One region of the Curtobacterium citri genome, then DNA from elsewhere that is predicted to be linked to it. Evidence: predicted binding sites of a transcription regulator. Region 1 holds the regulator's gene; the other holds the start of a gene.
What was found. Region 1 encodes HrcA, which represses chaperone genes, less so after heat shock. Its sites were predicted from a motif close to TTNGCACTCGNNNNNNNCGAGTGCNAA; they were not measured.
Positions count from the first base shown of each region.

Region 2: the regulator HrcA is predicted to act here: its motif matches at 2,698-2,724, upstream of groL (chaperonin GroEL).

Region 1 covers NZ_JAUCML010000004.1:156,450-167,991, forward strand. The annotation lists gene QUG92_RS07895 (PhoH family protein) at 1-613, opposite strand, end outside; gene QUG92_RS07900 (histidine triad nucleotide-binding protein) at 723-1,079, opposite strand; gene QUG92_RS07905 (16S rRNA (uracil(1498)-N(3))-methyltransferase) at 1,127-1,873, opposite strand; gene dnaJ (molecular chaperone DnaJ) at 1,873-2,988, opposite strand; gene hrcA (heat-inducible transcriptional repressor HrcA) at 3,100-4,122, opposite strand; gene QUG92_RS07920 (DUF4870 domain-containing protein) at 4,231-4,665, shown strand; gene hemW (radical SAM family heme chaperone HemW) at 4,682-5,917, opposite strand; gene QUG92_RS07930 (HAD family hydrolase) at 5,946-6,638, shown strand; gene QUG92_RS07935 (DUF1990 domain-containing protein) at 6,696-7,343, opposite strand; gene QUG92_RS07940 (3-keto-alpha-glucoside-1,2-lyase-like domain-containing protein) at 7,404-8,714, opposite strand; gene QUG92_RS07945 (S26 family signal peptidase) at 8,726-9,658, opposite strand; gene QUG92_RS07950 (hypothetical protein) at 9,655-10,278, opposite strand; gene QUG92_RS07955 (hypothetical protein) at 10,289-10,912, opposite strand; gene lepA (translation elongation factor 4) at 11,190-11,542, opposite strand, start outside.
Region 2 covers NZ_JAUCML010000011.1:59,967-71,508, reverse strand. The annotation lists gene QUG92_RS14875 (GNAT family N-acetyltransferase) at 1-156, shown strand, start outside; gene QUG92_RS14870 (DUF2332 family protein) at 153-1,166, shown strand; gene QUG92_RS14865 (DUF3263 domain-containing protein) at 1,264-1,557, shown strand; gene QUG92_RS14860 (LytR C-terminal domain-containing protein) at 1,554-2,147, shown strand; gene QUG92_RS14855 (cold-shock protein) at 2,318-2,521, shown strand; gene groL (chaperonin GroEL) at 2,768-4,387, shown strand; gene QUG92_RS14845 (putative endonuclease domain-containing protein) at 5,067-5,594, shown strand; gene QUG92_RS14840 (sensor histidine kinase) at 5,784-7,490, opposite strand; gene QUG92_RS14835 (response regulator transcription factor) at 7,552-8,247, opposite strand; gene QUG92_RS14830 (DNA repair helicase XPB) at 8,303-9,997, opposite strand; gene QUG92_RS14825 (helicase-associated domain-containing protein) at 10,099-11,542, opposite strand, start outside.

The DNA.
Region 1 (11,542 bases):
TGTACGCCAGCGGCGCGACCTCGACCGTGCCGGCCGCGAGCAGCTTCGGCACGAGCTCGGGGTCCATCATCTCGTTCAGCGCGTCGTAGAGCGGCCGCAGGTACGGGTCGATCTTGTCGGTGAGCGTGCCGGGCAGGAAGCCGAGCCGCTCGCCCGCCTCGACCGCCGGTCGCGTGAGGATGATGCGGGTGACCTCGCGCCGCTGCAGGGCCTGCACGGCCTTCGCCATCGCCAGGTAGGTCTTGCCGGTGCCCGCGGGGCCGATGCCGAACGTGATCGTGTGGTGGTCGATGGCGTCGACGTAGGCGCGCTGCCCGTCGGTCTTCGGCCGCACCGACTTGCCGCGGCTCGCCACGATCGGGGTGCCGAACGTGTCCGAGGGCTTGCGGTCCTCGTCGAGGATCCGCGCCGAGGTCGGGATGTCGGCCGGACCGATGTCCTGCCCGCGCTTCACCATGCCGACGAGCTCGTCGACGAGCGCGTGGGCACGGGCGACGTCGCGCTCGGGCCCGGTGAGCGAGACCTCGTTGCCGCGGACGAGCACCCGGACGCCCGGGTACTGCCGCTCGACCGTCCTGAGCAGACGGTCCTGCGGGCCGAGGAGCTGGACCATCGCGATGCCGTCGACGCGGATGTCGACGACGACGTCGGACGGGTCGGACACGGGTCGGGTCGTGGGTCGGTCCGGTGCGGGTGCGTCGGACGCGGGGTGGACGGAGTCGTCAACCGGCAAGGAGATTCCCTTCGTGCAGATCACCTGCGAGGACGTGCGCGTGCACGTGGAACACGGTCTGACCGGCGGCTTCGCCGGTGTTGAAGACGAGTCGGAACTGGCCGTCCGCCCGCTCGTCGGCGATGCGACGGGCGGTGGCGACCACGTGGGCGAGCAGGTCCGGGTCACCGGCGGCGAGCTCCGTCACGTCGCGGTACTGCTCGGTCTTGGGGATCACGAGCACGTGCACCGGGGCCTTCGGCGCGATGTCCTCGATCGCGATCACCCGGTCGTCCTCCGCGACGATCGTCGCGGGGATCGCACGGGCGATGATCTTCGAGAAGACGCTCGGCTCGCTGCTGCTCATGACTCCATCGTAGAACCCACGACCGACGTGGACCCTTCCCGGTCCGGCTACCAGCGGCCCAGCCGCGTCTGCAGGACGGCCAGCGCCGCCGGTCCGGCGGTCGAGGTGCGCAGCACGGTGTCACCGAGACGGACCCGCACGGCGCCCGCGGCCTCGAGCCGGTCGAACTCCGAGCCGTCGATCCCGCCCTCCGGGCCGACCACCAGGACGATCTCCTCGACGTCGGCCGGCGGTTCCCACGCGGAGAGCCGCACCGCACCCACCGGGTCCAGCACGACCAGCGCACGCCGCGCCTCCCGGCCGACCGCCGCGAGCTGCGCCGTCGTCACCGGCGCCGACACGGTGGGCACGCGCGACCGGACCGCCTGCTTGGCAGCCTCCTGCGCGATGGCCGCCCAGCGGGCGCGCCCCTTCTCGACCTTCGCGCCGTCCCACCGCGACACGCTGCGGGCGGCGGACCACGGGACGATCCGGTCGACGCCGATCTCGGTCCCCGCCTGCACCGCCATCTCGTCGCGGCCGCCCTTCGCGAGTGCCTGGACGAGCACGAGCGCCGGACGCGGCTGCGGCTCGACCGTCACGTCGTCGACGGTGAGCGTCAGCTCGTCGCGACCCGTCGCCGTGACCGCGCCGGAGACGACCGTGCCCTGCCCGTCGGCGATCCGCAGGACCTCGCCGACCCGGACGCGCGCGACCGAGACCGCGTGCCGCCCCTCGGCACCGTCGAGCCGGACCGGGTCGCCGACCCCGACGCCGTCGAGCGCGCCGGGACCGACCAGGTGGAGCGAGGCCATCAGAAGTTGAAGAACCGGTCGCGGAGCTTGCCGAACATGCCCTGCTGGAACCGGGCGAGCTGCGGCTTCGCGGCCTTGTGCGACTTCGCGAGCTGTTCGACGAGCTGGCGCTCCTTGTGCGAGAGCTTCGTCGGCGTCACGACCTGCACGCCGACCCGCAGGTCTCCGCGCCCGGCACCGCGCAGCTTCGTCACGCCGCGGTCCTTGATCACGAGGACGTCGGCGCTCTGCACGCCGGGCCGGACCTCGAGCTCGACCGGGCCGTCGAGGCCGTCGATCGTGGTGTTGGTGCCGAGGATCGCGTCGGTCATCTGGACCTCGAGCGTCGCGAGCAGGTCGTCGCCCTCGCGGCTGTAGACGTCGTGGTGCCGCACCTTCACCTCGAGGTACAGGTCACCCGACGGGCCGCCGGCGGGACCGACCTCGCCCTGGCCGGGCATCTGCAGGCGCAGACCGGTCTCGACGCCCGCGGGGACGTCGACCGGGACGGTCCGGCGCGCACGGACGCGGCCCTGCCCCTGGCACGTCGGGCACGGGCTGGGGATGACGGTGCCGTAGCCGCGGCAGGTGCCGCAGGGCGCGCTCGTCACGACGTTGCCGAGCAGCGAGCGGACCTGGCGCTGGATGTGGCCGGAGCCGCCGCAGATGTCGCACGTGCGCGGGCTCGTGCCGGGCGCACAGCACGAGCCGTGGCAGGTCTCGCACAGCACGGCCGTGTCGACCTCGACGTCCTTGTGGGTGCCGAAGACGACCTCGTCGAGGTCGACCTCGATCCGGAGCAGGGCGTCCTGTCCGCGCTCGGCGCGGCTCCGCGGACCGTTCCCCCGGCCGCCGCCACCGCCGCCGCCGAAGAAGGCGTCGAAGATGTCGCTGAAGCCGCCGGCCGCGCCGCCCCCGAAGGGGCTGTCGGCCTGCGGGCCGGCGTCGTAGCGCCGCCGCTGCTCGGGGTCGCTCAGCACGTCGTACGCGTGCGTCACGTCCTTGAAGCGCTCGGCGGCGTCCGGGCTCGGGTTGACGTCCGGGTGCAGCTCGCGCGCCAGCCGTCGGTAGGCCTTCTTGATGTCGGCATCGGAGGCGTCCGGCTGGACGCCGAGGACGTCGTAGTGGTCTGCCACGGTTCCCTCAGTCGGTTTCGGTTCGGTCGGTGGGTCGCGGCTCGCGCCGCGGTTCGGTCTGGAGGCGCGGAGCGGGTCCGCAGGGCACCGTGCGTCGGGCTCGGTGACCGGTCAATGTTCGCCCAGCAGCTTGGACAGGTACCGTGCGACCGCGCGGACCGCGGCCATGTTCGTGCCGTAGTCCATGCGGGTCGGGCCGAGGACGCCCAGACGGGCGACCGCTCCCCCGCCGGCGAGGTACCCGCCGGCGACGATGCTGGTGGCGTCGAGGCCGTACTCGGCGTTCTCGGCGCCGATGCTGGCGGCCACCGCGACGTCGTCGACCTGCATCTCGCCGAACAACCGGAGCAGGGTCACCTGTTCCTCGATCGCCTCGAGCACGGGGAACAGGCCGCCGGTGAAGTCCCGCTCGCTCTTGGCGAGGTTCGCGGCGCCCGCCATCACCAGGCGGTCCTGCCGGTTCGCGGCGACCTGCTCGATGAGCGTCGCGACGACCACCCCACCGAGGGTCTGCGCGTCGGCACGGAGCTGCCGCGGGACCTCGCGGAGGGCCCGGGGGACGTCCTGCAGGAGCAGGCCGACCGAGGCGCCGTTCACGACGGTGCGGAGCTCGGTGAGGGCGGTCTCGTCGAGCGCGACGTCGGTCTCCACGACCCGCTGCTCGACCCGGGCGGTGTCCGTGATGAGGACGACCATGAGCCGGGTGTCGCCCAGGCGCACGAGCTCGACGTGCTGCACGCGGGCCCGCACCATCGACGGGTACTGCACGAGGGCGACCTGGTTCGTGAGCTGGCTGAGGAGCCGGACCGTGCGGCCGAGGACCTCGTCGAGGTCGTTGGGGGTGCCGAGGAACGTCTCGATCGCGTGCCGCTGCGCGCTCGAGAGCGGGCGGGCGGCGGCCAGGTGGTCGACGAAGACCCGGTAGCCCTTGTCGGTCGGGACCCGCCCGGACGAGGTGTGCGGGGCGACGATGAGCTGCTCGTCCTCGAGCTGGGCCATGTCGTTGCGGATCGTGGCGGCGCTGACGCCGAAGGCGTGGCGGTCGACGATCGTCTTCGAACCGACCGGTTCGCGCGACGCGACGTAGTCCCGCACGATGGCCTTGAGGACCTCGAGGGAGCGTTCGCTGACCATCCGGACCCCTTCCGTTCGATGCTGGCACTCGGACGTGTCGACTGCTGATCCTACGCCCGACCGCCGACGCACCGGGACCGGGGCGGCCCCTCCCGGTACGCTCGCCGCATGAGCTACGGACAGCAGCCCGGTGGGCCCTACGGACAGCAGCAGCCGGGCGGACCCGGCAACCCGCAGGGGCCGCAGTACCCGGCGGGGTACACGCAGCCCCAGCCGATGTCGCCCGAGGACCAGCGCCTCTGGGCGACCCTGACGCACGTCGGCGGCATCTTCTCCAGCCTCGTCGTGCCGGTCATCGCCTACCTGGTGCTGCGCGACCGCGGCCAGTTCATCCGCGAGCACACCCGCCAGGCGCTGAACTTCCACATCACGATGGCGATCGCCGGAGTCGTCTGCAGCGTGCTGACGATCGTGCTCATCGGCTTCGTGCTGCTGCCGGTCCTCGGCGTGCTCGTGATCGTCTTCGCCGTCATCGCGGCGATCGCGGCCAACCGCGGGGACTTCTACCACTACCCGCTCACGATCGAGTTCATCAAGCAGTAGCAGCGGTCGCCAGCGCTCAGTCGAGCAGCTCGCGGACCACGGCGTCCGCGAGCAGGCGACCCTGCAGGGTCAGCTCGATGCGTCCCCGCACCGCGGCCGACCCGTCCACGAGACCGCGGGCGATGAGTCCAGCGACCCGGCCACGCGCCTCCCGGCCGAGTTCCGACGTCGCGAGCTCGCCCCGCACGCGCGCCGCGAGGAGCACCCGCTCGACGTACCGCGTCTCGTCGTCGAGGGTCTCGCGCCCCGCGGCGGGCGACGTCCCGCCGAGCACCCGGTTCGCGTACGCGGCCGGGTGCTTGACGTTCCACCAGCGCGTGCCGGCCACCGCCGAGTGCGCGCCGGGACCGACACCCCACCAGTCGTGGCCCTTCCAGTAGGACAGGTTGTGGCGGCTCTCGTGCTGCGCGGTGCCGCCCTGTGCGTCGAGACGCGCCCAGTTCGAGACCTCGTACCAGCCGTAGCCCGCGTCGGACAGGGTCCGGTCGGCGAGCTCGTACATGTCGGCGGCGAGGTCGTCGTCCGGTGCCGGCAGCTCGCCGCGGGCGACCATGCGGCCCATCGCCGTGCCCTCCTCGACGATCAGCGAGTAGGCCGACACGTGGTCCGGCGCGCACGCCAGGGCCGCGTCGAGCGAGCGACGCCAGTCGTCGAGCGACTCCCCCGGTGTCGAGTAGATGAGGTCGAGGCTGACGTCGAGGCCCTCCCGCTCCGCCAGGTCGACCACGAGCGGGACGCGCTCGGGGTCGTGCGTGCGGTCGAGGGTCGCGAGCACGTGCGGGACCGCCGACTGCATGCCGTAGCTCACCCGGGTGAACCCACCGCGGCGCAGGGTGGCGACGGACTCGGCGTCCACGGAGTCGGGGTTCGCCTCGGTCGTGACCTCGGCGCCGGGCAGGATGCCCCACGTGTCGTCGATCGCGCGGAGGATCATCACGAGGTCGTCCGCGGGCAGCATGGTGGGCGTCCCACCGCCGAAGAAGACCGTGGAGACCGGTCGCCGCGGGACCCCGGAGCGGTCGAGGACCTCGGCCGCCCAGCGGATCTCCTGCACGGCGTGGCCGGCGTAGTCGTCACGACGCACGCCGCGCAGCTCGGACGCCGTGTAGGTGTTGAAGTCGCAGTAGCCGCAGCGCACCCGGCAGAACGGGACGTGCACGTAGACGCCGAAGGGGACGTCGCCGGCGCCGGGACCGGGGGTGACCAGGCCGTCCGCGGGAGCGGGATCGGCGATCGGGAGAGCACTCGGCATGGACTCCATTGTCGGCCATGATGGAGCCATGGAGCACCACACCGTCCCCACCACGGTGCTGTGGGACATCGACGGCACCCTCGTGCTGAACGCCGCCTCGCCGGGGAACCTGTACCACCTGGCACTCGAACGCGCCGTCGGTCGCGACCTGGTGCTGCGCGTCGGACACCAGCACGGCCGCACCGACGCCGGGCTCATCGCCGAGCACGTGCGCGCGCACGACCTCGACGACGCCCTCATCCCCACCGTCAGCCGGCACCTGCGCGACCTGACCGACGAGCGGTTCCACCGGGGCGAACGACGCGCGCCCGCTCCGGGAGCCGTCGCGCTGGTCCGCCGCTTCGCCCGGCTCGGGTGGCGGAACGGCCTGCTCACCGGCAACTCGGCGCACCGGGCCCGGGTGAAGCTCGCCGGTGCCGGGTTCGACGTCGGCGCCTTCGACTGGGACCACTCGTACTTCGGGGACGAGGAGGTCGAGCGGACCGGGGTGACCACCCTCGCCGCAGCGGCCCTCGCCGGCACACGGGCCGTGATCGTCGGCGACACCCCGCGGGACGGGGAGGCGGCCGATGCCGTGGGGATCCCGTTCGTGGCGGTGGCGACCGGGGTCTACGACGTCGAGGCGCTCCGGGCGACGAGCGCGGTGGCCGTCGCACGGGACTGCGTGCAGGACGCGCAGCTGCTCGAGGACGCGATCGCCGCGGTGCCGCCGCTGGGCTGAGGGCTGATCGGCGGCTGCGGGGATGGTCGGCGCTGCGGGCCGTGCGGCGCTGCGGGGCTAGTCGCCGCGCAGGGCCGCCAGGTACTTCGCCGCCATCGTGCGCTGCTGCCGACGGAGGAACGGCGCGACGAGGGCCCACTTCCGGCTGGCCGGCTGCGAGAACTGCCGCACCTGCAACCACACCGAGCCGTCGCTCGTGCGCTCGACGACGAAGGACTCCTCGCCGGAGAGCGGGTGCCCCTCGAGCGTGCCGTAGGCGAACCCCTTGCGGTCCGTCTCGTCGATGATCGACACCACGCGCACGGGCGCGTGCACGGTCTGCCCGAAGGCGTGCATCTCGAGGGTCGCGGTCGTGCCGGCGGTGACGAGCGGGGTGCCGTCCGCGGCGAACCGCTCGACCCGGGGCCTGCCGATCGAGGCGGGTGCGACCGGCACGCCGTGCTCGTCGAAGGTCACCGGGTTGTACCGGACCTCGTCGTCGTCGGGCTGGTCGCCGACGACGACGCGGATGCCGCTGCGCTCCTGGATCTGCCAGGTCAGCGCCTGGGTCACCGCGGTCTCGAAGCGCTGGTCACCGTGGCCGATGCGCGCACGGGACTCCGCCGGGGTGAAGCCCTCCGGCGGGTAGGTCATGAGGTCCGCCGCCTGGGTGGCACCGACGGCACCGTAGGTCAGGGCGGTCCGGTACGTGCCGCGGGAACTCATGGAGCCATCGTACCGGCGCAGCCGTGGAGGCCGTCGCGCCGGTGCGGGACACGCACGAGGTCAGCGGGGCGTGACCGCGATGTTCCGCCACTGCGCCTCGAGCCCCTGCTCGCGGATGCCGACCGCACCGGTGGTCAGCGAGCAGCTGCCGAAGTCCGCCTTCCCCTGCACCGGTGTCCCGCCGGCCGAGGGCGAGGCGGTCGCCGTGATCGTGCAGCCCACGGCCTCGACGGTGAGGTGCCACCACTCCTCGGCCTGCACCGTGCGGCCGAACGACACGAAGGTCCCGGTGAACCCCGGGTTCTTGTGCTCACCGATGACCATGCCCGATGCGCTGAGGCCCACGTAGTAGGCGCGGAGGGAGTCCGGGCCGGTGGACGGGTCGTTCACTCGGACGTTGAAGCCCGCGTCGGTCCCACCGGTCGGCTTCCGCATCAGCCGGACGTCGCCGGTCAGCGTCATGTCGCCCCAGACCCGGTTGAGGACCTGCTTGTCGCCGTCCTGGCCGGAGTACGTGACGCTGCGGATCCGCTCCTCGGGTTGGTCGATCGCCCAGGTGCCGCCGTAGACCCGCGCGGGTGCGCCGTCCTCGAAGCGGCCGGTCGTCAGGGTCGAGTTGTACGGGGCCGACGCCACGGAGGCCGACAGTGCGCCGGCGGTCACGGTGACGAACCGGAAGCCGGCCGCGCTCGCGTTGCCGCGCAGGCCGACCGCGCCCTTCGTCAGGCAGTCGGTCGACGACTCCGACGCGTTGACCTTCGTCCAGTCGTTCGCGCCGACGGTCGATGACCACGCGGTGATGCCGCACCCGGCCGCCTGGACGACGACGTGGTAGTACTGCCCGGCGCGGAGGGTGCCCGCGATGGTCGACCGCGCCAGCGGAGTGGTCGTGCCGTTGTTCGTCCGGCTGATCGCCAGCGTGTTGTCCGTCAGCGAGAGACCGACCGAGTAGCCGGTGAAGGCGTTCGTGCCCGTCGCGGGCTGCGTGACGCGGACCAGGAGCCCGGCGTCCGTTCCGGAGTTCACCTGCACGTCGGCCTGCATGGTGTAGTCGGTCCACCCGGGGTCGCCGGTCACGGCCTTCGGCCCGTCGGACGAGCCGGACGTCTCGGTGAAGGTGCCGTACCCGTTCACGGTCTGCGTCGTCCACGTGCCGTTGTACGTCCGCCACGCCCCCTGACCGCCGGCGAAGGAGTCGCGGAACGGCAGGTTCGTCCGGGAGTAGTCCGACGCCGTGCTCGCGGCGCTCCGGTTCGACAGCGCCGCGGTGTACGCGGCCTGCGTCGAGCCGGACGTCGTGGTGACGCCGGTCACCAGGGCCAGCACGGCGACGGCGAGCACGCCGAGCAGGGTCGCGGGCCGGAGGGTCACGGGCGGGAGGCTCACGAGGCCACCGCCGGCTCGACGTCCTCGTCCCGGGTCCCCGCCGGTCGCCCGCCACGGTACCGCGGCCGCGCGAGGAGGACGCCGACGACGAGCGGCACGCCGCAGAGCACCACGAGGGCCACCCACCCGGCGGGGGTCAGGTCGAGCCGCGCCGCGATCGCCACCGCCCCGTCGGTCCCGGGCGGCAGGGGCACCTGCCCGACCGCCCCGCTGACGAGCCGCTCGGACGCGCCGGCCGGTCCGACGGCGCGGACCGGCAGCAGCCCCGTGGACACGACGTCCGCGACCGGTCGGGCCCCCGCCTCGACCCCGGTGACCACGAGCGCGACGAAGGGGCGGAAGACCGCGACCACGACGGCCAGGACGACGCTCACGCCGACGAGCCGGGCGGCGGTGCGACCGGCGCGACCGGGGAGGAACCCGGTGAGGAGCCAGACGACGCCGACGCCGCCGACCGCCCAGGGCAGCATCCGGAGCACCCAGCCCGCTCCCGGCAGCACCGCGACGACCCGGCCGACGACGTCGCCGCGGGTGATGGTCCAGGCGTCCGCCGCGCCGTTCGCGTCGCCCTTGGTCGTGATCGCGCCGTCCGCGACCGCGGTGATGCGGTGCGTGTAGGGCAACCGCGCCGCCGTGCCCCCGCCCGCCGCGACCGGCGGCACGAAGGTGACGACGTCGCCGACGGCCAGACGGTGCTGTCCCGGCGGCACCGTCACGACGAGCGACCCCACGGGCGCCGTGCGGCCCATCGACGGCGTCCGGACGTCGAAGGTGCGGACGCCGGCGGCCATCGCGGCGCCGACGACGAGCAGCACGAGCAGGACCGCGGCGATCGTGACGACGACCCGGACCGGCACCGCCCGACCCGGGGCACGCCGGCGACGGGGCACCGCCGTGCCGCCGACACCGGCCACGAGTCCGCCGGTCATGCGGTGAACGTCCACACGAGGGACTGGTTCATGGTCTGCGCCTGCGAGTCGTTCGGCGCCGCGGGGTCGAGGGAGACCGTCACGGTCGCCGTCCCGCCCTGGCCGGCAGCCGGAGCGGGGCTGATGGCGAAGCTCTTGCCGCCGATCGCGCCCGCGTTCTGCTTGGAGATGACGGTCGTCGTCCCCGACGGCGTCGTCCACGTCACGGTGACGAGCAGCCAGTAGCAGATGCTGTTCGAGGTCGAGACGGTGCCGTTGCAGACCCCGGGAGCGAGGGAGAACGCCGACGCTGCGACCCCGCCGGTGTTCTTGATCACCGTCGAGGTGCCGCGCGTGGTGTCCCCCGGCCGGAGGTTCGTGCCGGCGTACAGGTCGGTCGAGCACGTCGTGGTGCCCGTGGCGGTGCTCCGGCACGCCACGGTCGACGCGTCCGGACCCTGCGTCATCTCGATCGAGACGGTGTTCGCCGTGTTCGTGGTGTTCGAGATCGATGCCGTGTACGCCGACATCGTGCCGGTCGTCGTCAGCGCGAGGGCGACCGAGGCGACGAGTCCCGCCGCCGCGATGAACCAGCCCGTGCGCACCGGGGTGCGGCGGACGACCGTCGAGTGCCTGCCCACGACGGCACCGTCAGGCGGAGAAGGTGGAGGTGAGGGCCTGGGAGAGGGTCACGCCGGACGTCGGCGCGGTGGCGTTCTGCGGCAGCGTGACCTGGACGGTGAGCGGGATGCGCTCGTTCGCCGCGGGCGGGTTCGGCAGCGTGATCGCGTTGGCCGCCAGGTACGCGGGCGTCGTGGAGGCGGGCAGCACGTCCGCACCACGCCACGTCATCTTCACGACGAGCTGGTTGCAGAGGTCCGAGCCGCTCGCGGGCGAGGTGGCGCAGGGGCCGCCCGTGAGTCGGAACCCGGTGGGCGTCGCCGTCCCGGTGTTCGCGAAGTAGATCGTCTGGGTGGTCGAGGAGTCCCCGGGACGCAGCGACTCCCCGCCGTAGAGGTTCGGGTCGGTGCAGCTCGCCGTGCCGTCGGAACCGGTCGTGCAGGCTCCGGGCGACCCGTCGGCGGTGGTCTCCGCGATCCGGATCGTGGAGGTGGACACCGTGTTGGTGCCGTGCAGGAAGGCCTGCGTGAAGACGGACAGCGTGCCGCTGAAGGTCAATGCGAGCACCACCGCGGCGGCGAGGCCGGCGGCGATGACGGCGAGGTTGAGACGCTGCCGCTGTGCGCGGCTGACAGGTGTTGCATGACGTGACATCGGGTTCGCACCTCCGTGTGCACCCGGGTCGGGAACGATCGCCGCGCAGGGTCGCGCGCGATCGCAGCGGCCGGGTCCGCTGAACTGAGTGGTGTTCACCACCACACGGTCACATGCGACTGTATAGACCTGCAGCCGTTCTGGGTCCCCCAAAGTACGGGCAGACAGAACGGTCCGCCCTGTTCGGGAGCGTGTCAGCGCGTCGGACGGCGCCTCGACCGGTGCGCCGTCCTGCGGGAAGCGGATGGCCGGGGCGGACCTGGGGAGGGTCCCGCCCCTACTTCTTCTTCTCTTCGACGTCCCCGGAGAGCGCCGCGATGAAGGCTTCCTGCGGCACCTCGACGCGACCCACCATCTTCATGCGCTTCTTGCCCTCCTTCTGCTTCTCGAGGAGCTTGCGCTTGCGGGTGATGTCACCGCCGTAGCACTTCGCGAGGACGTCCTTGCGCATCGCCCGGATGCTCTCGCGGGCGATGATCCGGGCGCCGATCGCAGCCTGGATCGGAACCTCGAACTGCTGCCGCGGGATGAGCTTGCGGAGCCGCTCGGTCATGAGCGTGCCGTACGCGTAGGCCTTGTCGCGGTGCACGATCGCGCTGAAGGCGTCGACCTGTTCGCCCTGCAGCAGGA
Region 2 (11,542 bases), on a different contig from region 1:
TTGGTCGCCGCGGTGCTCGACCGGCACGGGCACGAACCGTTCGTCCTGCACGCGCAGGAGTACGTCGCGGGGCTGTACGAGCGGCACGGCTTCGTCCGCTTCGGGGAGCCGTACGACGAGGCCGGCATCCGTCACGTCGGCATGCACCGCCCGTGACGAGCACCCGGCAGCGCTACGCCGCCTACGCGGACCGCATCGCCGCGGTCTCGCCGTCGTACGCCGCGTGGGCCCGGTCCGTCGACGACGGCCTGGTCGCGCTGCTCGACACCGTGCCCGAGCAGCAGCGGCAGCCCGAACTCGTGTTCGCGGTCGCCCGGCGGCTCGGCGCCGACCCGTCGGACCCCGGGGCGCTGTGCGCGCTCGGACGGGAGGCTCCGCTCCCCTTCACGAGAGCCCTCGCGACCGCCACGGTGCAGGCGAACGACCCGCGGCGGCTCGGACCCGTCGTCCCGCTCTTCGCGGCGCTCGCCGCGGCCGCGGCGCGGACCGGCGACCCGCGGCCGCTCGGCCTCGTCGACGCCGGTGCGGCCGCCGGGCTGTGCTCGATCCCGGACCGGGTGACGCTCGACCACCGGACCGGGGACGCCACCGTCCGGTTCGCGACCGCAGTCGAGGAGCCCGCCCTGCACCTCACCGTCGAGGTCCGGGGCACGGTCCCGGCACCCGCGACGGTGCCGATCCGGATCGGAGCCCGGGTCGCCCTCGACCCGGCACCGATCGACCCGGGCGACCCGGACGCGTTCGAGCGGCTGGTCGAGGCGGTCCCGCCCGAGGCGACGGACCGCACCGCCCTGATGCGCGAGGCGGCGCGCGCGACGCTCGCCGTGCCTCCCGTCCGGATCCGCGGGACGCTGCCCGGCGACCTCGACCGCGCGCTGGACGCCCTGCCGGACGGCGTGCGGCCGGTCGTCCTGACGACGGGCACGCTGGTCTACGTGCCCGGCGCCGACCGGCAGCGCGTGGTCGACCGGCTGCGGGAGCGGCGGGTGCACTGGATCGCCCTCGAACGCACCGGCATCCTCGGCGGTGTGGCCGCGACGCTGCCCGACGACGTCGACCCGTCGGACCCGGCCGCGTTCGCGACGGTCTCGCTCGACGGTGTCGCCCTCGCCGTCTGCGACCCGTTCGGCCTCCGCGTCCGCTGGTTCCGCCGGCCGCTCGCCTGAACCGGGCTTCGCGACAGTCCAGCCGCGTGCCAGGGTCCGGCCCCGGACCACCCCTACGATGTGCGAGACCCGTGACCCGACCGTGACCGGAAGTGCCGTGACCGCCCTCCCCACCGACGAGCTCAGCGAGCTCGACCAGCGCGTGCTCGCGTTCGAGCACGACCGGGCGCAGCACGACCGCACGAAGGAAGCCGACATCCGCGTCGAGTTCGACATGTCGCCGGCGCGCTACTACCAGGTGCTCAACCGCGTGATCGACCTGCCCGCCGCCCTCGTCCTCGACCCGCAGCTGGTCGGACGCCTGCAGCGCCTGCGGCACGCACGCACCCGCGCACGAGCGGCACGCGCCTTCGTCGCCCCCGCGCCCGATCCCCGTGAAGAGGAACGATGACCCAGAGATTCCCGCGAGACCGGTTCGACGACGCGACCGACGGGCCCCGGGTCGGCGCGCACCGTGGTGCCCGTCGTCGTGGTCGCGGCTGGATCGCGTTCGCCTGGGCCGCGCTCGCCACGGGCGTCCTGGTGCTCGTCGGGGTCCTCGTGCTCGCGCTCCTGAACGGCAGCACGTCGTTCCCGGGCGTGGCCTCGCCGTCGTCGACGCCCAGCGCCTCGGCCTCCGCGTCGGCCGCGCCGTCCGGGGAGCCGTCGGCGTCGTCCTCGTCCTCCGCCTCGCAGGCACCGAGCGCCGCGAAGCCCGCCGACCAGGGCTCGACGAGCGTCGTCGTGCTGAACGGCACGACCACGACCGGTCTCGCCGCCCGGGGCAGCACGGCGCTCACGAGTGCCGGGTGGCGCGTGACCTCGACCGGCGACGCCGGTACGACCGGGGCCACCGGGTCGGTCGTGTACTACCGGCAGGCCGACCAGCAGGCGGTGGCGCAGGGCATCGCGAACGCGCTCGGCATCACGGCCGTGCAGCAGTCCGCCGCCTTCCCGAACGCCGACGTCAGCGTCGTGCTCGGGGCGGACTACCGCGGCTGATCCCGATCGGCGACCGCCCGTGTGTCGGGCGTGTTTCCGACACGTTGATTTCTGACGGCATCGTCGTGAAACAACGTCACACCTCTTGCCCTCCCGCGTGCGTTCCAGCAGAGTCGTCGCCAGACGGCGACTGCGTCGTTCGCACCAGCAGCACCAGGGAGCAAGAGATCATGGCCAACGGAACCGTGAAGTGGTTCAACGCCGAGAAGGGCTTCGGCTTCATCACCGTCGATGGAGGGGGCCAGGACGTGTTCGTGCACTACTCGGCGATCGACATGTCGGGCTACAAGGTCCTCGAGGAGGGGCAGGCGGTCACGTTCGACGTCGGAACCGGCTCGAAGGGGCCGCAGGCCGAGTCCGTCCGACCCGCCTGACGTCCGGAACCACTGCGAGCGCGCCGTCCCCTCGGGGGCGGCGCGTTCGTCGTGTCCGGCGGACCGCACCGTCCGCGTGGCCACGGTGGCCCATGCCGGACGGGGTGTGTCCTGGGAAGTCGACCCGTGCCTCCCGGCTGTGTTGCACTCGCAACCGGCGAGTGCCAGAATCGGCGTTGGCACTCGCTCACGCTGAGTGCCAGCAGGACCCCCATGCACGACGTCCGGGAGGGACGAGAAACTCACATGGCTAAGATCATTGCTTTCGACGAGGAGGCCCGTCGTGGCCTCGAGCGCGGCCTGAACATCCTGGCTGACGCCGTGAAGGTGACGCTCGGCCCGCGCGGCCGCAACGTCGTCCTCGAGAAGAAGTGGGGCGCCCCCACGATCACGAACGACGGTGTCTCCATCGCCAAGGAGATCGAGCTCGACGACCCGTACGAGAAGATCGGCGCGGAGCTCGTCAAGGAGGTCGCCAAGAAGACCGACGACGTCGCCGGTGACGGGACGACCACCGCGACCGTGCTCGCCCAGGCGCTCGTCCGCGAGGGCCTCCGCAACGTCGCCGCCGGTGCCGACCCCGTGTCGCTCAAGCGCGGCATCGAGAAGGCCGTCGCCGCCGTCTCCGACCAGCTCCTCGCCAACGCGAAGGACATCGAGACCAAGGACCAGATCGCCGCGACCGCGTCGATCTCGGCCGCCGACCCCACCATCGGTGAGCTCATCGCCGAGGCGATCGACAAGGTCGGCAAGGAGGGCGTCGTCACCGTCGAGGAGTCGAACACCTTCGGCACCGAGCTCGAGCTGACCGAGGGCATGCGCTTCGACAAGGGCTACCTGTCGCAGTACTTCGTCACGGACCCGGAGCGCCAGGAGGCGGTCTTCGAGGACCCGTACATCCTCATCGTCAACTCGAAGATCTCCAACATCAAGGACCTGCTCCCGGTCGTCGACAAGGTGATCCAGGCGGGCAAGCAGCTCCTCATCATCGCCGAGGACGTCGACGGCGAAGCCCTCGCGACCCTCGTCGTGAACAAGATCCGTGGCATCTTCAAGTCCGTCGCCGTCAAGGCTCCGGGCTTCGGTGACCGCCGCAAGGCCATGCTGCAGGACATCGCGATCCTGACCGGTGGCCAGGTCATCTCCGAGGAGGTCGGCCTCAAGCTCGAGAACGCGACCCTCGACCTGCTGGGCAAGGCCCGCAAGGTGATCATCACCAAGGACGAGACCACGATCATCGAGGGTGCCGGCGACGACGAGCAGATCGCGGGCCGCGTCCGTCAGATCCGCTCCGAGATCGAGGCGACCGACTCCGACTACGACCGCGAGAAGCTCCAGGAGCGCCTCGCGAAGCTCGCCGGTGGCGTGGCCGTCATCAAGGCGGGTGCCGCGACCGAGGTCGAGCTCAAGGAGCGCAAGCACCGCATCGAGGACGCCGTCCGCAACGCGAAGGCCGCCGTCGAGGAGGGCATCGTCGCCGGTGGTGGCGTCGCCCTCATCCAGGCGTCCGTCGCGCTCGACTCGCTCGACCTGCAGGGTGACGAGGCGACCGGTGCGAACATCGTCCGCGTCGCCATCGACGCGCCGCTCAAGCAGATCGCGCTGAACGCCGGTCTCGAGCCGGGTGTCGTCGCCGCCAAGGTCCGCGAGCTCGAGTCGGGTCACGGCCTCAACGCCGCGACCGGTGAGTACGTCGACCTCGTCGCCGCGGGCATCATCGACCCGGCCAAGGTCACGCGCTCGGCGCTGCAGAACGCTGCGTCGATCGCCGGCCTGTTCCTGACCACCGAGGCCGTCGTCGCCGACAAGCCGGAGAAGAACCCGGCCATGCCGGCCGGCGACCCCACGGGTGGCATGGACTTCTAAGCGGTCCTGACAGAAGGGCCCCGCACGCTGCGCGTGCGGGGCCTTTCCGCGTGCCGGGGCGGGGGCGGGGCGGGGCGGCCGAGCGGGCCGAGCGGGCCGAGCGGGCGCGGGCACGTGAGTCGCGAGGTTCCAGAATTACGACATCTCGCGGGCTGCTCGCCGCAGGCGTGGGACCTCGGCGCGCCTCACACGGCAAGTCGTGGAACCTCGGTGGACTCCCGTTGCGGGTGTCGGCCGGGAGGCACGGCGCACGTCGTTCTCCACAGGCACCCGGGTAGGCGGTCACCACCGGCGAAACGTGCACGATGCTCGGTCCATGGGGAGTCGGACCGAGCTGGAAACGGGTGCCGGACCGTTCCGGGTGCGTGATGCACTGGCCGAGGGCGCGACGCGGACTCGACTCACCAGGAAGGACCTGCGGGCACCCCTGCACGGTGTCCGCGCTCCTGCGCAACTGCCACTCGAGTTGGTCGAGGCGGTGGCGACGGTGCTCCGGTCGGACCAGTTCGTCAGCCACGTCAGTGCAGCCCGACTCTGGGGAGTTCCGCTACCCCCACGGTTCGACGGAGGACCGGTGCACGTGTCATCGATCGGCACGGCGCCGGTCATGCGTCGTCCGCAGGTCATCGGTCACCGCGCTCGAGGAGACGTCGCAGTCGCCACCGTCCGAGGCGTTCGGGTGAGCGCACCAGGCCGCGCGTGGTTCGAGTGCGCGTCGCTCCTGACGCACGAGGAGCTCGTCGTCGTCGGAGATGCGCTCGTCGGCCCGGACGGCCCGGCCACCGCCGACGACCTGCGTCGCGCGATCGTCGCCGGCGCGCGCTCGGCCCACGCCGCTCGCATCGCGCTGGACCGGGTGAGGAGCGGAGTCGAGTCCCCGATGGAGACCCGCTTCCGACTCACGGTCGTCGACGCGGGCTTCCCGGAACCGGAGGTGAACGTCGACGTGTCCGACGATTCCGGCACGTTCCTGGGGCGGGTCGACCTCGCGTGGCCGAGGCTGCGGATCGGGCTGGAGTACGACGGCGACCACCATCGTGACCGCCCGACGTTCCAGCACGACCGACGTCGGTCGAACGGCTTCTCCGTGAACGGGTGGATCCTCATCCACGCCACGGCGGCGGACGCTTCCCGCCCAGCCGTGCTGTTGGAGCGGCTCCGGCAGGCCTTCGTGCAGCGGCGACTCGAGGACCGCAGCGGTCGGTGAGGGCTGGCGCGCACGGTCTCTGCCGGCGAGGTTCCACGACACGCCGTGTGAGTGGCACCGCGGTCGCACAGAACGCGGTCGTGCGCGCCGAGAGCGCAGAATTGCGCAACCTCGGCGGCGGCCGCCCCCGGGACGGGCGGGCGCAGCGGGTGGGCGGGGCAGGGCGGCGGGCCGGGGCCGCCGGCGGCGTCAGACGCCGGGCGCCGGGGACGCGGGGGTGGGGGTGTAGTCGCGGGGGAGCAGGGGGAGCCAGACGCGGAAGGTGGCGCCGCCGCCCTCGGTGTCGAAGACCTCGACGGAGCCGCGGTGCGCGTGCACGATGCCGGAGACGATCGCCAGGCCGAGGCCGGAGCCGCCGGTGTCGCGGGCGCGGGAGGTGTCGGCCCGCCAGAAGCGCTGGAAGATCTTCTCGCGCAGCTGCGGCGGGATGCCCTCGCCGTGGTCGATGACGTCGAGGTGGGCCATGCCGCGCTCGTCGTCGACGCCGATGCCGATCTCGATCGGGTCGTCGTGCTCGGTGAACCGCATCGCGTTGCCCATGAGGTTCGTCACGATCTGCCGGATCTTGTTCTCCTCGGCGAGGACGATCGGCGGACGGGCCGGCAGCACGACCGTCGGCAGGGGCGAGGTCTCGTCGGACGGCTCGAGACCGTCGAGGCCCATCGCCCGGGTCCGACGGGCACGCAGGCGCGCGATGGTCTGCCGCGAGAACGCGATCGGACCGGTGGTGTTGGCGGACGGCGGCGACACCGGGGCCTCGCCGGTGTCGGAGCCCTCGGTGCTGACCGGCCGCACGGCCTGCGGCACGCTCACGCCGGTCACCGAGTCCTCGACGAGCACCTGGATCTCGCGGTCCGGGTTGGAGGCCATGGTGTCGAGCGCCGAGTCGCGCGCGATCGCGACGAGGTCGACCGGCCCGAGCTCGAGCGGCTTGGACTCGTCGATCCGGGCGAGCTGGAGCAGGTCCTGCACGAGCAGGCCCATGCGCTGGGCCTCCTTCTCGATGCGGTCCATCGCCTGGGCGACGTCCTCGTCCTTGCGCAGGGCACCCATGCGGTACAGCTCGGCGTACCCGCGGAGGGACACCAGTGGCGTCCGGAGCTCGTGCGAGGCGTCCCCGACGAAGCGGCGCATCTGTGCGATGGTGCGCTCGCGGTCCTCGAACGCCGAGTCGATGCGCTCGAGCATCGCGTTCAGCGAGCGGTTCAGGCGGCCGACCTCGGTGTTCGGGGTGTCCGCCTCGAGGCGCTGGTTGAAGTCGCCCGCGGCGAAGCGTGCCGCGGTGTCCTCGACGTCGCGTAGCGGGTCGAAGGTCGCCGTCACGAGCAACCGCGTGAGCATCGCGCCGAGCAGGATGACCGAGATGCCGAAGCCCAGGAAGATCACCGTGAACCGGGCGATGGTCTGGTCGGTGTCCGCGCTCGACACCGCGACGAGCACGAAGCCCGTCTCCGAGGTCCCGCTCGACTGGTTCTGCAGCGACGCGGGGATGACCTGGGCCCGCCACTCGTGGTTGTGCTGGCTGTCGTACAGCGAGAACCGCTGCGACGACTGCGCTGCGGCGGGGAAGTCGAGGCTGCGGATGTCGGGCCGGCTGGCCGCGCGCGTCTGGCAGATCTGGTCGCCGCGGGCGTCGTACGCGGCGACGTAGGCACTCTGCGACAGCACGACCGAGAGCGTGCAGTACTGCTGGCCGTCGCTGATGTTCTGGCCCTCGAGCTGCTCGGTCGTCTGCTTGACCGTGTTGTCGAGCTGCTGCATGAGGTACGTCGACAGCACCGTCATGGTGCCGAGCCCCGCGACGAGGAGTCCGAGCGCGACGAGGAGCACCGTGATCCCGGTGATCTTCGTGCGCAGGGAGATCCCGTCCCACCAGCGGCTCATTCGCGTGTGCATGCTGCCCCAACGATAAGCGGCGACCGCCCGGTGAAACCGGACGGTCGCCGTGTGCCCGACGTCAGGACGCCTTGGTGGCCTTCAGCATGTAGCCGAACCCGCGCTTCGTCTGGATGATCGGTTCGGTCGAGTACTGGTCGAGCTTGCGCCGCAGGTACGAGATGTAGGACTCGACGATGCCCGCGTCGCCGTTGAAGTCGTACTCCCACACGTGGTCGAGGATCTGCGCCTTCGACAGCACCCGGTTCGGGTTGAGCATGAGGTAGCGGAGGAGCTTGAACTCCGTCGGGGACAGCTCGATCTGCGCGTCGCCGATGGTGACCTCGTGCGTGTCCTGGTCCATCGTGAGCTCGCCCGCGCGGATGATGGCGTCCTCTTCGTCGTTCATCGTGCGACGCAGGATGGCCTTGATGCGCGCGACGATCTCGTCGAGGGAGAACGGCTTCGTGACGTAGTCGTCACCGCCGACCGTGAGCCCGGTGATCTTGTCCTCGGTGTCGTCCTTCGCGGTGAGGAACAGGATCGGCGAGGTGTAGCCCGACGACCGGAGGCGCTTGGTGACGCCGAAGCCGTTCATGTCGGGGAGCATGACGTCGAGGATGATCAGGTCGGGCTCCTCCTCGAGCACGGCGGAGATCGCCTGGGCACCGTTGCCGACCGCGCGGACGGCGAACCCGGCGAAGCGCAACGAGGTCGTGAGGAGGTCGCGGATGTTCGGTTCGTCGTCGACGATCAGGATCTTGGGGCCATCGGTCATGGACCCATCCTCTGACCGTTCCCTAGAGGTTTCCTGGGAGCGGGACGTGTGGTGGCTACGCGGCAGCCAGGACCTGGTCGGCGTCGAGGATCGTGTAGGCGTACCCCTGCTCGGCGAGGAACCGCTGCCGGTTCTGCGCGAAGTCCTGGTCCACCGTGTCCCGTGCCACGAGGGTGTAGAACGACGCCGGCAGGCCGTCCTTGTTCGGCCGGAGCAGTCGGCCGAGCCGCTGGGCCTCCTCCTGCCGTGAGCCGAACGAGCCGGACACCTGGATCGCCACCGTGGCGTCCGGCAGGTCGACCGAGAAGTTCGCGACCTTCGACACCACCAGGACGTCGATGGACCCCTCGCGGAACGCCTGGAACAGCCGCTCGCGTTCGTCGACGGGGGTCGACCCCGTGATCTCCGCGGCGTCGAGCGACGCAGCGAGCTCGTCGAGCTGGTCGATGTACTGCCCGATGACGAGGATCTGCTCGCCGTGGTGCTTGCCGATGAGCTCGCGCACGACCGGGGTCTTCGCCGGTGAGGTCGCGGCGAGGCGGTAGCGCTCGTCGTCGCCGGACGCCGCGTACTCCAGGCGGTCCTCGTGCGGCAGGTCGATGCGGACCTCGTAGCAGGCAGCGGGGGAGATGTACCCCTGGGCCTCGATCTCCTTCCACGGGGCGTCGTAGCGCTTCGGCCCGATGAGCGAGAAGACGTCGCTCTCGCGACCGTCCTCGCGCACGAGCGTCGCCGTGAGCCCGAGCCGGCGACGTGCCTGCAGGTCGGCGGTCAGCTTGAACACCGGTGCGGGCAGGAGGTGGACCTCGTCGTAGACGATGAGCCCCCAGTCGAGTGCGTCGAGCAGCGACAGGTGCGTGTACTCGCCCTTCCGACGGGCGGTGAGGATCTGGTAGGTCGCGATGGTGACCGGCCGGATCTCCTTCGAGGTGCCGGAGTACTCGCCGATGTCCTCGGGCGTGAGCGTGGTGCGGCGGAGCAGCTCGTCGCGCCACTGCCGCGCGGAGACGGTGTTCGTGACGAGGATGAGCGTCGTCGCCTTGACGGTCGCCATCGCCCCGGCGCCGACCAGCGTCTTGCCCGCACCACAGGGCAGCACGACGACGCCGGACCCCTGCGCGAAGAACGTGTCGACGGCCTGCTCCTGGTACGGACGCATGTGCCACGACTCGGTGTCGAGGTCGATCGGGTGCGGCTGCCCCGGCGTGTAGCCCGCCAGGTCCTCCGCCGGCCAGCCGAGCTTCACCAGCTCCTGCTTGACCTGACCGCGGGCCCACGGCTGCAGCGCGACCTCGTTCGGGGACCGCTGGTCGCCGAGCAGGGGCTTGATGCGCTTCGACCGGGTCACCTCGGCGAGCACCGCCGGGTCCTCCGCCGTGAGCAGCAGGACCGGCTGGCGCTCGAGCTCCTCGGTCGGGGAGTTCGCGATCGCCGGGGCGTCCTCGCGCTCCTCGCGCCGGATGACGAGTCGTCCGTACCGCGAGACCGTGTCGCGGATGTCGACCGTGACGCTCTGCGGGACCGGGAACTTGGCGAACCGCTCGAGCGTGCCGGTCATCGAGTCGGCGTCGTGTCCGGCGGCGCGGGCGTTCCACAGACCGAGCCGCGTGATGCGGTACGTGTGCACGTGCTCGGGCGCGCGTTCGAGCTCGGCGAAGGCCGCGAGTTCGTGCCGGGCGTCCTCGGCGTCGGGGTGGGCGACCTCGAGGAGCACGGTGCGGTCACTCTGCACGATCAGCGGTCCGTTCATGACGGATCAGCCTAGGCGGCGCGCCTGCGAGCAGTCGCCGTCAGCGCGCTGTGGTGGAGAACCGGCCCGTCCGGCACGGGTGTGCAGGACGGCCCGGGGCATCACGCCTCGCTGTCGACCGCCACGACGAGCGACAGCGGCAGCGTCCGCTCGACGTCCACCGCGGTGTCCCGGCCCCGCACGCGACCGGCCGCGACGGACGTCGGCACGATGGAGAACGGCCGCTCGGAGCCGTCCGGCATCCGCACCGTGAGCCGGATCGGCGTCTTCCCGCGCACCGCCAGGTCGATCTGCCGACCGAGCCACTCCTGCTCCGGCTCCGCCTCGCCGCGCTCGGTCGTCAGCCGCAGCCGCTCCACGAGCGCGCGGGCGGCCTGCTCCGGCGTCCGTCCGGCGGCACGGCGACGGACGGGAGGCGCGTCCTGCGTCACGGGTCGGGCCGCGGCCGTCAGCACGGCCGGGTAGCGCTGCTCCTCGAGCGCCGCGTGCACCACGTGCGGCGGGTGGGCGGTCGCCAGGGTCGTCAGGTCGACGCGGTCCCAGCCCAGCTGCCGGAGTTCGGCGTCGACCCCGACCAGGTCGAGCTGGTCGGGCGTCCCGACCACCCGTGCCCCGGTACCGGTCGGGTCCACGTCGACGACGATGCCGCCGTCGCGCGCCGCGACCTGGTCGACGAGGTACCGCAGCGGCTGGGGCACGTCGGTCGCGGACAGGCGGTCGAGCAGCGCGAGCAGGTCGTCGCGGGTCGCACCCGCGCGGAGGGCCCGGCGGACGGAGTCCTCCGAGACGCGGTACCGCGCGGCGAGGCCGGGCGCCTCGAGGTCGGCGACGCTCCGGAGTGCCTCGTCGTCCGCGGGGGAGAGCGGGCCGGGAGCGATGACGGTCAGGTCGTGCTGCAGGTACACGCCCTCGACGGTCGGCGGCAGGTCCGCCGTGGCCGCCGCGACGTCGCCGTCGAGCACCGCACGGCCGGTCGGGGTCACCCGGCCGTCGACGGCGGTGCCGAGGACCTCGGCCGTGCCGCCGACGTCGAGCAGGACCGCGTCGAGCCAGCGCGCCCCGGCCGGGAACGCCCAGCGACCGACGGACACCAGGTCGCGGAGGTCGTCGTCCGCGGCTGCGAGCACGTCGTGCACGGCAGGGTCGAGCGACCGCCACCACCGCGTCGCGAGGTCGACCCAGCGCTCCGGCCAGGCGGCACGGAGCCAGGAGTGACCGTCGTCCGTGACGCTCCACCGGCCCTCGCCGGCGTCCGCGAGACCCGTCCGACCGAGCAGGGCCAGGCGGTCCGGCACCACCTCGGGCTCGGCGCCGACGCGCTCGCCGAGCGTCCGGGCGAGCGGTGTGCCGATGCCGCCCTTGACCAGTTCGCGGACCTCGCCCGCGTCGACCGCGCGCAGCAGCTCGGCGAGCACCGTCATCGTCGCGAAGGCGCGCTCCGCGCCGGTGGCACGGGCGCGGGTCGGGTCGGTGGCTGTGGCTGTGGCTGTGGCTGTGTCTGTGTCGGCCGTCTCCGGAGCGGAGGCCGCGGGGCGGGGCTGTTCC